Regions from separate parts of the Paenibacillus sp. JT22N12 genome, predicted to be linked through region 1. Evidence: riboswitches for the same ligand, from Rfam matches in the RefSeq annotation. Region 1 holds a riboswitch; each other region holds the start of a gene.
What was found. Region 1 has a riboswitch for cyclic di-GMP ahead of AC0YOA_RS28775 (PilZ domain-containing protein). Riboswitches for the same ligand answer to the same signal wherever they lie in the genome.
Positions count from the first base shown of each region.

Region 2: another riboswitch for cyclic di-GMP. It lies ahead of AC0YOA_RS07570 (hypothetical protein); the one in region 1 lies ahead of AC0YOA_RS28775 (PilZ domain-containing protein).
Region 3: another riboswitch for cyclic di-GMP. It lies ahead of AC0YOA_RS15345 (transglutaminase-like domain-containing protein); the one in region 1 lies ahead of AC0YOA_RS28775 (PilZ domain-containing protein).
Region 4: another riboswitch for cyclic di-GMP. It lies ahead of AC0YOA_RS31185 (pyridoxal phosphate-dependent decarboxylase family protein); the one in region 1 lies ahead of AC0YOA_RS28775 (PilZ domain-containing protein).

Region 1 covers NZ_JBWDNU010000010.1:231,837-234,035, reverse strand. The annotation lists gene AC0YOA_RS28775 (PilZ domain-containing protein) at 75-794, opposite strand; cyclic di-GMP riboswitch class I at 932-1,024, opposite strand; gene AC0YOA_RS28770 (HD-GYP domain-containing protein) at 1,052-2,134, opposite strand.
Region 2 covers NZ_JBWDNU010000002.1:424,743-426,941, reverse strand. The annotation lists gene AC0YOA_RS07580 (ABC transporter ATP-binding protein) at 1-50, shown strand, start outside; gene AC0YOA_RS07575 (helix-turn-helix domain-containing protein) at 345-674, shown strand; gene AC0YOA_RS07570 (hypothetical protein) at 678-884, opposite strand; cyclic di-GMP riboswitch class II at 864-946, opposite strand; gene galE (UDP-glucose 4-epimerase GalE) at 1,049-2,098, opposite strand; gene AC0YOA_RS07560 (lipopolysaccharide biosynthesis protein) at 2,104-2,199, opposite strand, start outside.
Region 3 covers NZ_JBWDNU010000003.1:844,720-846,918, forward strand. The annotation lists gene AC0YOA_RS15335 (Hsp20/alpha crystallin family protein) at 1-253, opposite strand, end outside; gene AC0YOA_RS15340 (class D sortase) at 559-1,203, shown strand; cyclic di-GMP riboswitch class I at 1,269-1,352, shown strand; cyclic di-GMP riboswitch class I at 1,392-1,472, shown strand; gene AC0YOA_RS15345 (transglutaminase-like domain-containing protein) at 1,487-2,199, shown strand, end outside.
Region 4 covers NZ_JBWDNU010000013.1:86,586-88,784, reverse strand. The annotation lists gene AC0YOA_RS31190 (SDR family oxidoreductase) at 1-788, opposite strand, end outside; cyclic di-GMP riboswitch class I at 1,092-1,178, shown strand; gene AC0YOA_RS31185 (pyridoxal phosphate-dependent decarboxylase family protein) at 1,291-2,199, shown strand, end outside.

The DNA of each region.
Region 1 (2,199 bases):
AAGAGTTTATTTTCTTAACTTTGAACAAAAAAAAAGGCGCTCCGCGATTGCCGCGGTGCACCTGTTGTTTATAGTTAATGAGTCCGATTGTCACTGGCCTTTTCCTGTTTCCTGCGATAATAGGCTGCGACCTGCTCCCTCAGGATAAAGGCCCGCAGCGCTCGCTGCTGCAGCCCGTCCAGATCGCAAAAGCGCGCACCATAGAAGGATTGGGCTCCATCGCTGTCATAGCGTATGATCTCCAGCCAGCATGGCAGCTCAAAGCCTAGAAACAACACGGCTTCCAGACGCTCATTCGTCTTGAGCCTCGGCCCCTCGGCAACAATGAATCCCAACCCGGATAAGCTTATATTTCGTATGGCCAGTTCCATATCTTCAATAAATTCGAAGTTTTCCGGCCCTGTTGACAATTCTCTTGTTTCAATAATCACTTTCTTCATGGTGCCCTTATGGTCAATCTGAACACGGGGAGACTCCCGTTTCTCTTCCAGTCCGCTCAAGGCCCGGACAGGAAATATAACTGCGATAGATCCTTCCGCCTTGCCGATGACCGTCGACTGCAGACGTTGTATCCCCACCGGAGAGTAGATTGTCATCTCCACCGGATTGCCGAGATCAAATGACTTGTATTCCGTCATTTCAATCTCCATCATCTCGCCCTCAATATGGCTCAAAATCCCCGTTGAGACATATCCTTCTTTCTCGACTACGGTCCGGCTGTGGATTAATACCTTATCTGAGTAAGTTTGCTTTGCTTTCGTGTATAATTCCTTGCTGCGGGCATTCGTGCTCATAAGTACCATCTCCTTAGTGTGCAATCGCCTGGCCGAGTCTTGAGACTTTGATAAGGGATTGCCTGTTCAAGGAAATGAAAAAAGCCGTTCCTCTGCCTCGGAGCCGCTTGACTTGCACCCTGCTGAAGGGTGTTCATTTCGGCAGCCAGGCTGTCAGTCGCTCCTTTTCAAGAACCTTAGACCCTTTAGCTTTGCGTCCTTGCCTTTCGGCAAGTTTGCCATTATCGGATATATATGAAGTTAGGTACAGGCTATTGTTACATTTCTTCCACGATCATGATACTGTGCGAATCCTTAAGGTCAACCTGATAGGGCTGGGCAGGAGGTGTGCCGTCCGCCTCGCGAAGGATCCGTACGATCGGGCGGTTGACCGCAAGCGGATTATTCAGAGCCACAACCGCAATCTGGCCCGAGCTGAGCAGTACCGTTGTCGATACCGGATAAATGGATATATGCTTGCAAAAGGTTTGGATCAAATCAAGATCGAAGAAAGTGTTCCCGGCCGCGAATAAAAACTCGATGGCTTCCGTCGGCGTATGACGCTTGCGGTGCGGCCTCGGCGAGGTCAACGCGTCATAAACATCGGCCAATGCCACAATCTGCGCATATTCATGAATGGCATCCCCCTTCAGCCCACGCGGATAACCCGATCCATTGTACCGCTCGTGATGCTGAAGAGCACAATGCGCGGACAACAGGGAAATATCGTGCTGGGCGCGGATAATATTGAAGCCATCCTCCGTATGCTTCTCCATCAGGACCCGCTCTTCAGGGGTCAGCGGGGAGGTCTTGTTCAGAAGATCCTTGGGCAATCTTGTCATCCCGATATCGAACAGAAGCGCTCCCATGCCTAATTCCTCAAGCTGGTTGCGGTTGTAGCCCTTAGCCAGTCCCATTATGCCTGACAGTATAGCCACATTCACAGAATGCTGGAACAGATAGCCATCCGCCACTTGAATATTCGTCAAGCTGACCATAACGTCGGCCCGCGCAACCAGATCCTGCATGATCTGGCCAAACACATTTCGGAACGTCCGGCCCATCTCCGGTGCAATGGTTCTGCCCTTGGTCATAGGATGGTCCTTCAGCGTGGTCATGGTTTTGAATACAGCATCGTGGGCTTTTCTGCGCGTATCGTCGCGGATCGCTGTTTCCGGCTCCAGATCCTCGGTAAACGGATCTTCAACGAACAGCATATCGACTCCCAGCATCTTCAGGCGATTGATAAACCGTTCATTCAGCTCGACACCGACACCCAGAAGAATGTTGCCATTTTCCTGCAGGATCGGGCGAGCCAATTTATCTCCAGGCTTCGCCGAAAGTATATGTACTTTTCTCATCTGAGCATTCCCGCCTTTAGTCCGGTTGCATATTTGATCAAGCTTGCATCGCTGCCAGTTCGGCA
Region 2 (2,199 bases), on a different contig from region 1:
ACGGAGTATTCGGCCATCTGCTTGATAATCAGAAAGAAGCCATTGTATAGCTGCCGTAGAGGATGAGGAGACAGGCAGCTTCATGCGGCCATGCATGAAAAGAAACGGCTATCGCCTTCCTCTGGCGGCAAAGCCCTGGTTTCTTCCCTCAGAAATATAAGCAAAGTATAATCGGGATTTATACTTTCATATATTTCAAAAAAAAAGCGGAAAAGTCTTCAGCGCAATGAAAACCGCTGTTCACTTTTCCGCAACTGTTCGTTATAAGCAACGGATTCTTTCTTAATGAAGAAGAATCCGATATAATAAGGTTCAGCAAGCTATAACATTGGAGGATACGTATAATGATTGGAGAACGCATACAACTGCTGCGCAAAAGAAAGGCGCTCTCTTTAACCGAGCTCTCTGAGCGGGCTGGCGTGGCCAAGTCCTACTTAAGTTCCATTGAACGGGGGATTCAGCAGAATCCCTCCATTCAATTTCTCGAGAAAGTCGGAACCGTACTGGGTATTTCCGTGGAAGAACTGCTTCACGTCCAGAAGTCCGATGACGAAGCAAGGCAGCTTGACCGGGAATGGGAAGACCTCGTACGCGAAGCCATGGCATCAGGCGTGAGCAAGGAACAGTTTAAAGAGTTTCTGGAATTCAACAAGTGGAGGCTCCACAAGGATTAGGCACTATGTAGATGTATTTTCTTCCATGGGTAATGTGCCGTTTTCCAATTTCGGGAGGGCGCTCAGAACACCCCGGATAACTTCCCGGTCAAGCCCCATTGCCCGTGCGATCATAATCAATTCAACCCACTCTTTGTCCAAATTTTCCTTGCGAATCCGTTCTGCAAGCGCCATAACCATTTCCTCCGCTCCGAATTCGGCCGGTTGCACCACTGACTCCATGCGTTTAAGGTGCCCAGGTAAAAACGCACTTCTTCGTCTCCTATTTAAATGTAATCGTTTTCTATATTCACCATTATAATCAAGCCTTTCCGCTGATGCTGTCGCTTCGTGCGATCGAATTTTGATTTTTTCAACTAATTTTGTCGAATAATTCACATTTTTAGTAAAGCAGTCATGAACCGATTCTCATGGATATCGTAGCCATCGGGATTATTCGCCTGCCATCGCCAAGTATCCTCGCACATCTCCTCGATACAACGGTCTGCAGTCCATCCAAGCTCTTGTCTGGCCTTCCGGATGTCCGCGCAGCTGACCGCAATATCCCCCGGCCTGCGGGCAGCGAAGCGGTACGGCACATGAGTCCCCGTCGCTTTCTCGAAGGCCGCTATCATCTCCAGGACGCTTGAACCGCGCCCGGTTCCCAGGTTGTAAATATTCAGACCCGATGAATCCAGAATGCGTTCAAGGGCTCTGATATGCCCAAGCGCCAGATCTACAACATGGATGTAATCCCTGATTCCCGTGCCGTCAGGGGTAGGATAATCGCTTCCATATATGCTCAGCTCTTCCAGTCTACCGGAAGCCACCTGCGACAAATAAGGCATCAGATTGTTAGGCGTGCCCGAGGGATTCTCACCGATCCTCCCGCTCTTATGGGCGCCGGCAGGATTGAAATAGCGGAGAATGCTGATTCCCCATTCCGGATTGGATGCCGACAGATCCTGCAAAATCTGCTCAATCATTTGTTTGGTGCGGCCATAGGGGCTGGATGCGCCAATGGGCGAATTCTCGGACACCGGCATATCCCCGGATGCCCCGTACACGGTGGCAGAAGAGCTGAACACAAGCTTGTGCACGCCATATTTGCTCATGACCTCGCACAGCGCCAGCGTGCTGTTCATATTCATCTCATAATACCAGAGCGGTGAACGAACCGACTCGCCGACCGCCTTGAGACCGGCAAAATGGATGGCGGCATCGATTTGATTTCTTGCAAAAACGGCCTCAAGAGCGCTGCGGTCTCTTACGTCCAATTGATAGAACCGAAAGGATTTCCCTGTGATTTCCTTTACCCGATTGAGCGCCTCCGGACTGCTGTTGGCGAAATTATCCACCACAATGATGTCATATCCGGCCTCCAGCAGCTCGACGCAGGTATGGGTTCCAATATATCCGGCCCCGCCGGTAACCAATATCGCCATAAGGATTATCCCTCCATATTGTGATTGACCTTGCGGCTCATCGCCAGCCTGCGGATGATGCTCCGGCTGATTCCGAGCAGGTAGCCAAACTCTTCCGTACG
Region 3 (2,199 bases), on a different contig from region 1:
GTTCCTGGTTGCGCGAAGCCTTGATCGTCAAATAATGATTGCTGTAGCTGATATCGATATCAGCTTTAATGAACCCGGGAAGCTCGGACTCAATCAGAAAAGCATCCTCGCGTTCGTGAATATCCGTGCGGAATGGATGGGTATTGCTTCTCATCGGCGCAAAGAAATCTTCATTGAAGATATCATGGAATGATTTCATCAAGCTGCGGCTGACATCTTCATTTCTTTTCCGAAACGGAACTAAATCCAACATGTACATCTCCTCCAATTTCTTATAATGTGATGCTTACACTTTTTATTATAAGGATGCTGCCTGCTCTCCTCAAACCCGATAAAACAACAATAAAAATCATTTTCCGTGAATTTAAGGAAATCCGGCAGTCCCCTCGTTATTTTTCTCAGTCTTTCTTTGACTTTCTCTGACTTTGATTTTTTTTGACCTTTCGCTGCAGTTCGTTTGCTGCCCAGAATAGCCATGAGGACGTTACACTCCACATGTTGTTCAGATTTTGTACAGTTCCTATCTGGTATAATCACCTTACAGGAGGGCCTGCCAACATGAAGAAACTGCTTTCTTTTTTGCTGATCATCACTGGATTTGTGCTGATTGCGCTGCCTTTTGCAAAAGAATGGCATTATGATCAGAAGCAGCGGCGTCTGCTTGATCACATGGATCATAATACCTTCGCCTCCGCGGCCGAGAAATCCGATCGCCTGCTTGCAGAGAGTTACCAGCGATTATCCGACCTGTTCTCTAATGAAGCAGACGCTGCCGTACCTGAGGCTGTCAGCGACGATCAGAGCAAGGAAGATCCTCAAGGAATCGCTGTTATTGAAATCGGCAGCATCGATGTGAAGCTTCCTGTTCTGGAAGGCGCCACAACGCAAAACATGAAGTACGCCGCTGTCCATCTGACAGAAACAGCCGCACTTGGAGATATTGGCAATGCTGCCCTGGCTGCACACCGGGCTCATACGAAAGGCCGATTGTTCAATAGGCTGGGGGAAGTTAAGATGGGAGACAAAATTACGATACGGGTCAAAAACAAGGTTATGGAATATACCGTATTCAAAATATTGGTCGTTAAGCCAACTGACCTGTCCGTATTGAATGGCAATGACACCGACAGGGTGCTCACGCTTATTACATGCGATCCGCTTATTAATCCGACACATCGTCTGATTGTCCAGGCGAAACTGTAATCTATCATCACTTAAAAATAGTTGTACATTCTATCAAATATTGGTATAGTTATTGTCAAGATAAGTCACGATAACGGCAAACCTGTCGAAAGGCAGCGACGCAAAGCTAGAGGGCCTTCCCATTATTTGGATGGCAGCCAGCTACCGAAAGTTTGTCTTTTTTTGTTTTCTAAAAACAATAAACACTCAACGATAAACGGCAAACTTGTCGAAAGACAGGGACGCAAAGCTAAAGGGCCTTCCTGCTTGGATGGCAGCCAGCTACCGAAAGGAGTCTTATTTCATGAAATCTTTTTTTCTTGTTCTCGTGACCGTATTCATTTTGTCCCTTCCCCTCTCCACAACTGTAGCAGCATCCGGTACGGACTCCCCGACTTGGCTCGATACGAAGCAATTGGATATTGGAATTATCGGAGCTGCATTTAAACCTGCCGCAAAAACACCTAGTGTGCTGTTAATAACCAAAAACGGAGTCACTTATACATACAAATTGCCTGCCACAGGCACGATGGAATACTTCCCCCTGCAGCTTGGTGATGGTTCTTATACAATCTCCCTTATGCAAAATGTTACCGGCACCAAATACAAAAAAATCGGTACGGAATCAGTTAACCTGAACTTGAGCGATGACAGCAGCGTATTTCTTGGTTCCGTGCAAAATGTCAATTGGAAAAGCTCCCCGACTGCTGTTGCCAAAGCCAAGGAATTGACGAAAAACAAAACGAAAGTTGAAGACAAAGTCAAAGCGATTCACGATTATATCGTTAAAACCATCAAATATGATTCCAAATTGAGCACATCTGTAACAACGGACTATATTCCCGATGCGAACAGAACGTTGAAATCAGGCAAAGGCATCTGCTATGATTACTCCTCCCTGTTTGCTGTCATGGCTCGCAGCGCCGGCATCCCGACCAAGCTGGTTATGGGAACAACCGATTATGTGAAAGGCTACCATGCCTGGAACCAGGTACTGATTAATGGGAAATGGAGCAA
Region 4 (2,199 bases), on a different contig from region 1:
TGTCCGGCACGCTTGAGCGGGACATCGGCGCCGAATTTGGCCACCTTCTGCTCATCAAAGGTTGAAGGAATAAGAGGTGTCCAGATAGGGCCGGGAGCTATGGCGTTGACGCGAATGCCCTGATCGGCAAGATTGAGCGACAAGGAGCGGGTAAAGGAAACGATGGCTCCTTTGGTCGCCGAATAATCGAGCAATGTCGGACTTCCCCGGTAGGCGGTTACGGATGTCGTGTTAACGATTGCTGCACCGCTTGCCAAATGAGGCATAGCCGCCTGTGTTAAATAAAACATTCCGAAAATATTGGTTTTGAAGGTCCGTTCAAGCTGTTGGGGAATAATGAGCTCAATCTTATCCTGGGGATGCTGCTCCGCCGCGTTATTCACGACGATATCGAGTTTTCCCAAGCTTTTAACGGTTTCCTCCACGGCCTCGCGGCAGAAGTTCGGATCGCCGATATCTCCCTCCACCAGAATGCAGCGGCGGCCGGCCGCTTCCACGAACTGCTTGGTTACCTCCGCATCGCTTTGTTCATTCAAATATAGAACGGCTATATCGGCGCCTTCCTTGGCATAGGCAACCGCAACGGCACGGCCGATCCCGCTGTCTGCTCCGGATATAATGGCTACTTTACCTTGAAGCTTGCCCGCTGCCTTCAATCCGGAAGATTCAAATTGCGGACTTGGCGTCATTTTGGATTCCAGTCCTGGTTGCCGGCTTTGATGCTGCGGCGGTAATGTGGTTGGCCTTGCTGGCGTTTCGCCTGGAGATGTCATAGGCTGCTTCGTCATTTGAGAAACAACTCCTTTCGATAAGCTATCATGCCATGAATACGATGTTCTTACGCGTTCCATTGAACTATTACCCCGGGCAGGCAGAAATGAAAAAATATAGCTCCCTTGGATAAGAGAAGAAAAACTGAAAAGTAAGTCTTAAGAACTGGTTTAAATGTCGAAACCGCGATAAATGTAATAAATTTGTAACTTATTTTATAATTTTATTGTTAAAAGGCCCAAAAATCCTTGAAGATAATGGAACAAAATAGTAATATACGACTAAGCTTCCCGGTCTATTATTTCCACGGCGAAGACAAATTGAATACTAGGCAAAGCTATTGAAAAGTAGTGACGCAAAACTACAGGGGCATCATCCAACAGTGGAAATGTCAGCCAGTTGCATCCATTTAACAGCTGTTTAGGCTTGCCATGCCCATTATGCTGTTTTTTGCTGTGCGGATCATTTATGGGTTTTTCGCATCACAAAATAAATTGGTTACAGAAAAGAGGCTATTACATGAAGATGTCACCAGTTCAAGATGTACGTCAATGGTTTCCGAGCGATGATGGGAATGAGCAGGACCGGATGCAATTGATGAAGCTTATGGAGCAGCTGATGACGGGCTTCGATCTTTTGAAGGACCCTCAGAGGGTAAACCTGAAGGGCAGCAAGGACCGGTCAGGCGATTTCTATGGACAGCTGAATGAGAGCAGTGTCATCCCCCCGCAGGGGAAAGCGATGGAAGATGTAACCCGGGGCCTGATCGAACTGATGCATGCGCATCCCTACCATACCAAATATTTTATGACTAATATTCTGCCCATGGCATCGATTCCGGGCATTATGGGAATGCTCGCCGCGATGCTTGTCAATGGCAATAATTTGTGGGATGTATATGGCCCGGCTGGCGCTGAGGCTGAAGTGCGGGTCGTCAGCATGATGTCCAAGCTGGTCGGTTATGACCATACGAGAAGCGGCGGCTACACAACCTGGGGCGGACAGGGGGCAATCTTCACCGGTCTGCGGCTGGCAATAGCCAAATTCGCTCCGGATGCTTCGCGCACGGGAGTGCCGAATAACCTGTATGCCTTTTGTTCGGATTCGGCTCATTACAGTCTGTACAAATCCATGGAAGCGACAGGACTTGGAAGCGACCGTCTGGTCAAAATCCGGACAAGAAGCGACAGCTCCATGGACACAGCGGATTTGAAATGGAAACTGGAGCAGGTTATTCGTTCAGGCGGAATTCCGATCTATATCGTCGCCACTACGGGGACGACCGATGCTATGGGAATTGACGATATTTCCGAAATTATGAATATTGCCGTACAAGCTGCCGCGGCTAATGGATTAAACAGGCCGCATGTTCATGCGGACTCGGCGCTGGGAGGATTTTTCGCCTTTTTCAATGATTATGATTTTGCT